Regions from separate parts of the Brevundimonas sp. 374 genome, predicted to be linked through region 1. Evidence: riboswitches for the same ligand, from Rfam matches in the RefSeq annotation. Region 1 holds a riboswitch; the other holds the start of a gene.
What was found. A riboswitch is a leader RNA that binds a small molecule or an ion and turns the genes downstream of it on or off. The one in region 1 is predicted to bind cobalamin.
Positions count from the first base shown of each region.

Region 2: it holds a riboswitch for cobalamin, as region 1 does, so the genes downstream of both, BLR19_RS00040 (DUF1852 domain-containing protein) here and BLR19_RS10780 (TonB-dependent receptor plug domain-containing protein) in region 1, are expected to answer to the same signal.

Region 1 covers NZ_FNKT01000003.1:104,247-108,795, reverse strand. The annotation lists gene mutS (DNA mismatch repair protein MutS) at 1-2,247, opposite strand, end outside; cobalamin riboswitch at 2,298-2,507, shown strand; gene BLR19_RS10780 (TonB-dependent receptor plug domain-containing protein) at 2,653-4,476, shown strand; gene BLR19_RS10775 (aldo/keto reductase) at 4,460-4,549, opposite strand, start outside.
Region 2 covers NZ_FNKT01000001.1:7,098-11,646, forward strand. The annotation lists gene BLR19_RS00025 (hypothetical protein) at 1-104, opposite strand, end outside; gene BLR19_RS00030 (acyl-CoA thioesterase) at 106-879, opposite strand; gene BLR19_RS00035 (methionine synthase) at 876-1,937, opposite strand; gene BLR19_RS00040 (DUF1852 domain-containing protein) at 1,967-2,953, opposite strand; cobalamin riboswitch at 3,060-3,268, opposite strand; gene BLR19_RS00045 (hypothetical protein) at 3,774-3,998, shown strand; gene BLR19_RS00050 (DEAD/DEAH box helicase) at 4,183-4,549, shown strand, end outside.

The DNA of each region.
Region 1 (4,549 bases):
GGCCCAGGCGATGGCCAGACCATCATAGGTGGCGGTGCCGCGCCCGATCTCATCCAGAACGACGAAGCTGTGCGGCGTGGCCTGGGTCAGGATGGCGGCGGTCTCGACCATCTCCATCATGAAGGTGGAGCGGCCGCGCGCCAGGTCATCGCCGGCGCCGACGCGGCTGAACAGCCGGTCCACCACGCCCAGCCGCATCGAGCGGGCAGGCACGAAGGCGCCGGCCTGGGCCAGGATCACCAGAAGCGCATTCTGGCGCAGGAAGGTCGATTTACCCGCCATGTTCGGGCCGGTGACGATGGCCAGGCGCGATCCGTCCTGGCCCGACCCGTCAAGCCGGGCGTTGTTGGGTGTGTAGGGATCGCCGCCCGCCTTGACCGCAGCCTCCACGACGGGGTGGCGACCGGCCTCGACGCAGAAGGTCAGGGTGTCGTCCACGATCGGGCGGGTCGCGCCGACTTCCTGGGCCCATTCGGACAGGGCGGCGTGGGCGTCCAGTTCGGCGAGCGCCTCGGCGACGGCCTGCAGCGGCTGGGCCAGGCGGGCGGCCTCACGTCGCCAGCCCTCGAAGGTTTCGCCCTCGATGGCGAGCGCCCGGTGGCCGGCCTGACTGATCTTGGCGTCCAGCTCCGACAGTTCGACGGTGGTGAAACGGACTTGGGCAGCCAGGGTCTGGCGATGGATGAAGGGGCTGTCGGGCCCGGCGCGGAGTAAGGCTTCGGCGGCCTTGGCGCTGGTTTCGAGGAAATAGCCCAGCACGGCGTTGTGCTTGATCTTGAACGGCACGCCGGACTCGGCGACGGCGCGGGTCTCCAGATCGGCAACGACGCGGCGGCTGTCGTCGCGCAGGGTGCGGGCGGCGTCCAGTTCGGGGCGATAGTCGGGGCGCACATAGCCGCCGTCGCGCGCCAGATGGGACGGCTCGTCCACCAGGCCGTCGATCAGATCGGCCTTCAGCCGCGAGACGTCGGGCGACAGGGTCAAGCGGTCCAGCGCCGAGGCGATGCGGCGCGGCTGACCGGTCAGGGGATCGACCTGACCCACGAACAGACCGGCGACGCCCTCCGCGATCGACAGGCCGGTGCGCACGGCGGCCAGGTCGCGCGGGCCGCCCCGACCCAGCGCCAATCGCCCGACGGCGCGGGCGATGTCGGAGGAAGCCTTCAGCGCGTCGCGCAGGTCACGACGCAGATCACGGCGCTCCAAGAGCCATTCGACGGCGTCGAGCTGCTCGTTGATGGCCAGGGGATCGCGCAGGGGCCGGGCGATGCGTTCGGCCAGGGCCCGGGCGCCGCCCGAGGTGACGGTGCGGTCGATGCAGGCGAGCAGGCTGCCCTCACGCTCGCCGCGCTGGGTGCGATCGATCTCAAGACTGGCGCGGGTCGCAGGGTCGATGGCCAGAAAGCCGCTTTCGCCCAGACGGCGCGGCGGGGCCAGGGCAGGGACCTTGCCGGCTTGGGTCGTCTCCAGATAGGCGGCGATCAGACCCAGCGCCGAGACCTCGGCCTCCTCGAAAGCGCCGAAGCCGTCGAGCGCCGAGACGCCGTACAGGCGTTCGACGCGGGCGCGCGCGGCCTGGGGTTCGGCGATGGCGCCGGCCAGCGCCTGGACCACGCCGCCCGAGCCGTCCAAGGCGTCGCGGGTGGTCTCGTCAGAATACATACGGTCGGTGACCAGGACTTCAGACGGGCGGAAGGCGGCCAGGGCCGCGCCCAGGTCTTCGATAGAACAGGCGACGCTGTCGACCGCGCCGGACGACAGTTCGACCACGGCGACGGCCGCCCGACCTTTACGCACCGCGACCGCCGCCAGACGATTGGCGCCGCGCGCGTCCAGCAGGCTGTCTTCGGTCAGGGTGCCGGGCGTCACGACCCGGACCACGCCGCGATGCACCACCGCCTTGCCGCCCCGCTTCTTGGCCTCGGCGGGGTCTTCCAGCTGTTCGCAGATGGCGACCTTGTGGCCGATGCGGATCAGCCGGGCGAGGTAGCCCTCCATCGCATGGACCGGCACGCCGGCCATCGGAATGTCCTCGCCCTGATGCTTGCCCCGCTTGGTCAGGGTGATGCCGAGCGCCGCCGCCGCGACCTCGGCGTCCTTGAAGAACAGCTCGTAGAAATCGCCCATGCGGAAGAACAGGATGGCGTCCGGCTGGCCCGCCTTGGCCGTCAGATATTGCGCCATGAACGGCGTCGCGCCTTCCAGCGAGGCGGCGATTTCCGGGGGATGGGAGACGGGGGCGTTCATGTGGCCACAGGGTGACGGATCGCGCCCGGCGGCTCAAGGCCGTTGACCGGCTCTTGCACAGGCTTGTCGGCCCTGCGATAGGCCACGTCAGGCGGTTAAGGGAACACGGTGTGACGCCGTGGCTGTGCCCGCAACTGTAGGCGGCGAGAGCGTCGTCCGTCCGGGGTTTCGATCCCGGCGCCACTGGGAAACTGGGAAGGCGAGGACGGCGGTTTACGACCCGCAAGCCAGGAGACCTGGCCGCCGACGTCGCTCGCTCCTGTCCGGGACCAGACAGCAGCGCGGTTTCTCCGTGGAAGCGACCCGACCTTGCGCCGTCCAGACCCATAAGCGGCCTGGCGGGTCGGTTCGCTCATGACGGTCTCTCGCGCGCATTTGCGGGACCGAACACGGGGGTATCGCTCAATGAAGCGTTCCATTCTTCTTTCGACGGCGGCGATTGCGGCCGCCTTCGCCGCGCCTGCCTTTGCCGAGGACGCCACCCAGCTGGACGAGGTGATCGTCACCGCCACCCGCATCCCGGCCATCGTCGCCGACACGCCCGGCGCCCGCGTCATCGACGGCAAGACCATCGAGCAGCGCGGCGCCATCTTCGCCGCCGACATCCTGGCCGATGTGCCGGGTCTGTCGGTGACGCGCTCGGGCGCTTTCGGCGGCGTAGCCCAGGTCCGCATGCGCGGCGCGACGCCCGGCAAGACCCTGGTCCTGGTCGACGGCGCGCCGGTCAACGATGCGGCCGAGCCGAACGGCGCCTATGACTTCTCCAGCTTCGAACTGGCCGATATTGCGCGGATCGAAGTGCTGAGCGGCCCGCAGTCGTCGCTGTGGGGATCCGACGCCATCGGCGGGGTGATTTCCTTCACGACGCAAGAGATCGACGGCCTGCGCGCCGAGGCCGAGGCCGGCAGCTTCGACACCGTGCGCGGCCGCGTGTCGGCCGGGGTCGCCAACGAGACCTACGCCTTCAGCGCCTATGCTTCACGGTTCGACACCGACGGGATTTCGGCGGCCGACGAGGCGGACGGCAACACCGAGGCCGACGGCTTCCGCAGCACGACGCTCGGCGCCAAGGGTCGCTACGTCCTGTCCGATGCAGTCAAGGTCGATGGATCGGTGCGCTGGAACAAATCAAAGGCCGATATCGACGGCTTCCCGGCGCCGAACTATGCGCTGGCCGACACCGCCGACACCCAGGAGAGCGAGCAATGGTCGGGCTTTGGCCGGGTGACGGCCAAGGCGTTCGGCCTGACCCATCAGTTCAGCGTCTCGGCGTCGGATCTGGATCGCAGCTCGGTCAGCGGCGGCTTCGGCTCGACCTTCACCGGCGACCGTCAGGCTTATCGCTGGCAGGCGAACGGCCAGGCGCAGGACATCGACTATGCGTTCGGCGTGGAGCGGAACGAGGCCTCGGCGGCCCTGTCGTCGGGACTGTCGCGCGACCTGTCGATCACCTCGGTGTTCGGCGTGGCCCAATACGATGTCGGCGCGCTGAACCTGACCGGCGGACTGCGGTATGACGACACCGACGATTTCGGTTCCAAGACGACGGGGCGGGTGTCGGCAGCGTACGACTTAGCCGGCGGCTTCATCCTGTCGGGCGCCTACGGCACGGGCTTCAAGTCGCCGACGGTCAGCCAGGCGGTCTGCGACTTCTGCTTTGCGCCGCGGCCCTATCCCGAGCTGAAGCCGGAAACGGCCGACAGCGTCGAGATCGCCTTGGGCTGGGCCTCGGCCGACGGTCGGTTCGACGGGCGGGCGACCCTTTATCGCCTGAACGTCGAGGACCAGATCACCTATTCGGCCGGTCGCTATATCAACGTCGCCAAGACGCGGTCGGACGGGTTCGAACTGGAAGGCCGCGCCCTGCTGGGCGGCGGTTTCGACCTGACGCTGGCCTATGCCTGGACCGACGCGACGGACCGCACAACGGGCGCGCGCCTGCTTCGCGTGCCGGAACACGCCGGTTCAGCGACCCTGGGCTGGACGGGCGATCGTCTGTCCGGCGCGCTGACAGTGCGGGCGGAAGGCGATCAGGACGACTCGGGCGGCTTCTCGACCGTGGCGCGCGACGGCTTCGTCACCGCCAATCTGAACGCGGTCTATGAACTGACCGACCAGGTCACCCTGACGGCGCGGATCGAGAACCTGGGCGACGAACACTATCAACAGGTGTTCGGATACGGCGAGCCGGGACGATCCGGCTACGTCGGGATCAGGCTGCGCTACTGATCCGGGCGCGGGCGTCGGCGGTGAAGGCCGCCGGCGCCTCTAGCGCCAGAGCCGCCCACTCCAGATTGGGACA
Region 2 (4,549 bases), on a different contig from region 1:
ATCTCCGCGCGGATATCTTCGTCGTCGTTGTCCTCTAAAGCTTCGTGAAAACGTCCGACGCGTTGGCCGTCAGCGCTTGCGGCAGAGGGATACAGCTGCGTCATTCTACAGCATCTCAACCTCCTCTAAACTCCGCCTGGCTTTGATTGTCTTCGGCTTGCCCGCGTCATCGACGGCCACCATTACGAACTCGGCCGTGGTCGAGCGTCGCCGTTCTCCTGTCAGGAGGCGTTCTGCCCAGAGTTGCACCTCGACCGAGAGGGCGCTTCGCCCAACCATCTTCACGCGCGAGACCAGTTCGACCATGTCGCCGCCGTCGATCGGGGCCTTGAAGTCGATACGGTTGGTCGCTGCCATGACCATGACTTCGCGCGCATGGCGGGTCGCTGTGACGAAGGCGGCTTTACCCATGAGCTTGAGCGCGTCGCCGCCAAAAAGGGTGCCGTAGTGGTTGGTCGTGCCGGGAAAGACCATCTCTGCGGTCCTCAGCCAGCCGTCGTCCGTTTCGTCTGCCTGATCGAGCGGCGCCAACGGTTGATGATCGTCCGCCGGCCTCAGTGCGACCATGTTGAAGGCTCCGCGCGTGCACAGGCGGCGCTCGCCGCTCAGCAGGCTTTCGGCGTGCAGTTCGACTTCGACGCCCAAGGACGAGCGCCCGATCCGAACAACGCGGCCGACCGCCTCGACCATCTCGCCGATCCGGGCAGGGGCGGCGAAGTCGATCCGCTCGCATCCGGCCGTGACCACGGACCGTCGCGCGTGACGGCTGGCGGCCAGAAAGGCGACCTTGTCCAAGTGGGCCAGACCAACCCCGCCGAACAGGGTGCCATGGTGGTTGGCGTCGCCGGGGAACACCATGTCGATCAGGCGCACCCTCACGGCTCGCACCTTTCCGCGCCGTAGTAGAGGTCGCGGGACAGTTCCTCGCGCACGATCTCGGCGCCGGCGCTCAAGGCGCGCAGCTTGCCGTTGGCGACGCGGCGCGACAGGGGCGCCATACCGCAGTTGGTGGCCGGATAGAGTTTGTCGGCGTCCACGAACTGTAGCGCCCTGCGCAGGGTGTCCGCCACCTCTTCGGGCGTTTCGATCGTGTCGGTCGCGACGTCGATGGCGCCGACCATCACCTTCTTGCCCCGGATCAGTTCGATCAGATCCATCGGGACGCGCGCGTTCTGGGCTTCGAGCGAGATGATGTCGATGCTGGAGGTCCGAAGCTTGGGGAAGGCCTCCTCGTACTGCCGCCATTCCGAGCCGAGGGTCTTCTTCCAGTCGGTGTTGGCCTTGATGCCGTAGCCGTAGCAGATGTGGACCGCCGTCTCGCACTTCAGCCCCTCGGCCGCCTTCTCCAGGGTCGCCACGCCCCAGTCGTTCACCTCGTCGAAGAAGACGTTGAAGGCGGGCTCGTCGAACTGGACGATGTCGACGCCGGCGGCCTCCAGTTCGCAAGCCTCCTCATTGAGAATTTTGGCAAACTCCCAGGCCAGTTTTTCGCGGCTGCCGTAATGGTCGTCATACAGGGTGTCGATCATCGTCATCGGCCCGGGCAGGGCCCATTTGATCGGCTGGTCGGTCTGGGCTCGCAGGAACTTGGCGTCATCGACGAAGACCGATTTCGGACGGCTGACGGCGCCCACGACCACCGGGACGCTGGCGTCATAGCGATTGCGGATTCGCATGGTCTTGCGGTTCTCGAAATCGACGCCGTCGAGGTGTTCGATGAAAGTCGTGACGAAATGCTGGCGGGTCTGTTCGCCGTCGCTGACGATGTCGATGCCGGCCCGGCGTTGATCGTCGAGCGACAGGCGCAGGGCGTCCTGTTTGGCCTCGATCAGGTCATCGCCCTGCAGCTTCCAAGGCGACCAGAGCGTCTCGGGCTCGGCCAGCCAGACGGGTTTGGGCAGGCTGCCGGCGGTCGAGGTCGGGAGAAGGGTTTTCATGAGGGGAGACTCTGAAATCTGGAAACTGATCAGGCGGCGGCGAAGGCGGCCGACCATTGGTCGAGGCGGGCGCGGTGCGGCTTGATGAACCGCTCCTCGACGAAACGGCCCTGCTCGACGGCCAGCCGACTACGCTCGTCGCGGTCGTAGACGATGCGGGTCAGCGAATAGTCCTGCGCCTTCAGGCTGGGCTGATACAGCTCGGTCGCCGGGGAGTTGGCGTTGTAAATCTCGGGCCGATAGATCTTCTGGAAGGTCTCCATCGTGGCGATGGTGCTGGCCAGTTCGAGGCCGGTGTAGTCGCCGGTCAGGTCGCCGACATGGTACAGGGCGAACGGCGCGACGCTGCCCGGTGGCATGAAGTAGCGGACCTTCATCCCCATCTTCGCGAAATACCGATCGGTCGGCGAAAAGGCGTCGTTGTCGTATTCCAGGCCCAACACAGGATGGTCGAAGCCCGTGCGGTGATAGGTCTTGTTGCTGGAGACGCTGAGGCAGATGACCGGCGGCTTGGCGAAGTTGTCGCGATAGGCGCGCGACGTCAGAAAGTGCCGGAACAGCTTTCCGTGCAGATCGCCGAAGTCGTCCGGCACGCCGCCGTTCGGATGCGCCTTCAGGTGTTCGGGCAGGACTACGCTGAAGTCGTAGTCACGGACATAGGAAGAGAAGTTGTTGCCCACGATGCCATCGATCCGCCGGTTCGTCTCCTTGTCTATGATCGTCGTCTGCAGGATTTCGATCAGCGGAAAGGCGTCGTCGCGCTCCGAGCAAAGGCTCATCTCGACCGAGACGATCTGAAGCTCCAGCGCATAGCGATCGCCCCTCGGATTCTTGTGGTGCGCCAGCGAGTTGAAGCGGTTGTCGATCATCCGCAGGGTATTGCGCAGATTGTCCCGGCGGCTGTCTCCTCGCGCCAGGTTGGCGAAATTGGTGGTGATCCGCGTCGTCTCGGCGGGACGATAGTCTTCGTCGAGCGCGGTCCGCGTGATCCTGAATGTGAAGTCGGTGCTCGCCATGTCTCTGCCGTTGATGCTGTGGCGAGACAGCGGACAGGGACGCGCGACCGCTCGCGCGCAGTCGTCCCGTCGCGGCGTTCATGCGACCTGACCGGACACCCCGCCGGAGGACGTTATCTGTCGGGGCAGGTCTCCTGGCTCACGGGTCACGGCTTCGGGTCCGGCCTTCCCAACGTCCGAAGACGTCAGTGACACGAAATGGACCTTCGGCTCGCCGCTCACAGTTGCGGGGGCAGCGCCGGCATCGCACCGGCTTCCCTCTTAGCTCCGCATCGCCCGAAGGCGACGCGCAGAACCTCGACCTATTCATGAGACGCGCACCCGACGCCGAAGTCAAGAAACGCATAAGGATATCCTTATGGCTTCTGGCGGCTTCTATCATCGCTCCTGCTGTTCAGCTTTCCGGGGTCATGGCTCCACGAGCCCATCAAAGATTGAACAGCATCTCTTTGGATCCCGGTCTGCCACAGACGCCGCCGGGAAGTTCGTCGTCCGACAATACTGAGGCTGCGCGAAGGCACGGGCGAAGCGCTCGAGGTGCTAGCTTATGCGCTGATAACGATAACGAATCCTCGAGGTTTGGTGGAAATGAGGCACCTTAATTCGAAGAGGTTCTGTCAAGTCCGCAGATTGCGCTAGCCCAATCACTCAGGGGCTTGAACCCTCTGGGCGGCGCCCATCGGGCGCGCTGCGCGTTGTCCCGACGATGAAGCAGCCCTTTCGATACCCTACGACTCCAGACGGCCGCTATTTCGTGGTACGAGGCCGGCTTTGGCGATGCGCCAATCCAGCGTTGTCGGCTGCGGCGAGGGACGAACTGGTGCATCATCTGATGTCGGCGCGCCGGGCGGTGCGGACGGCCCTGGCGGCTGAGGATCCAGATGCTCTGGCCGCATCGCGGCGGAGCGTGGACAAGGCCAAGGTGGGGCTGGGCGAGCGGGGGCCGGTTTGGTGGAGCGACGGCTCACCGGATCTCAATCGGCGCATGGTGCGCAACACCCCCTACGCGGATTGGTTCGCCAGTTTGTCCGAGACGCGCGAATGATGACAGCATTCCATCGTTTCGTTGTGGCTTAGGCTATGCGTGCGATACGCCGACGGCCGAAATAGCCGCCGCACGGAAAGATCCTGCAACTTCCTTTTAGGGCGGTTCCGTCGCGCTGGCGGCTGAAACGACTGGGGGTACGAAAGCGGGCGCAACCCCCGGCCGGCCTTGGGGTTGAGCCAAGATGAAATCGTCACTTGCCGACACCGATCTTTCCGCCACGGGCCAACAGGTCCTCGTGGGAGGGCCAGCGCCCGAGCAGGACGACGGCAAGCGTTGGAAAATGCCGGCCGCGGCTGTGGCGGCTGGACTTGCTGAGATGAAGGCAAGGCGATCGCAGGCGGTGGTTTTCATAGCCACCAGCGAACGCCGCGCCGATGAGATTGCGGCGGCCCTCTCGCCGATGGTGAAGGACGCCGAGGTGCTGGTCTTGCCGCCCTGGGACTGCCTGCCTTACGACCGCGCCGCGCCTTCGCGAGAAAGCATGGGGCGGCGTATGGCGGTCCTGGCCGCCCTGAACGAAGCCAGCGCAAGGCCTGTGTTCTTGGTCA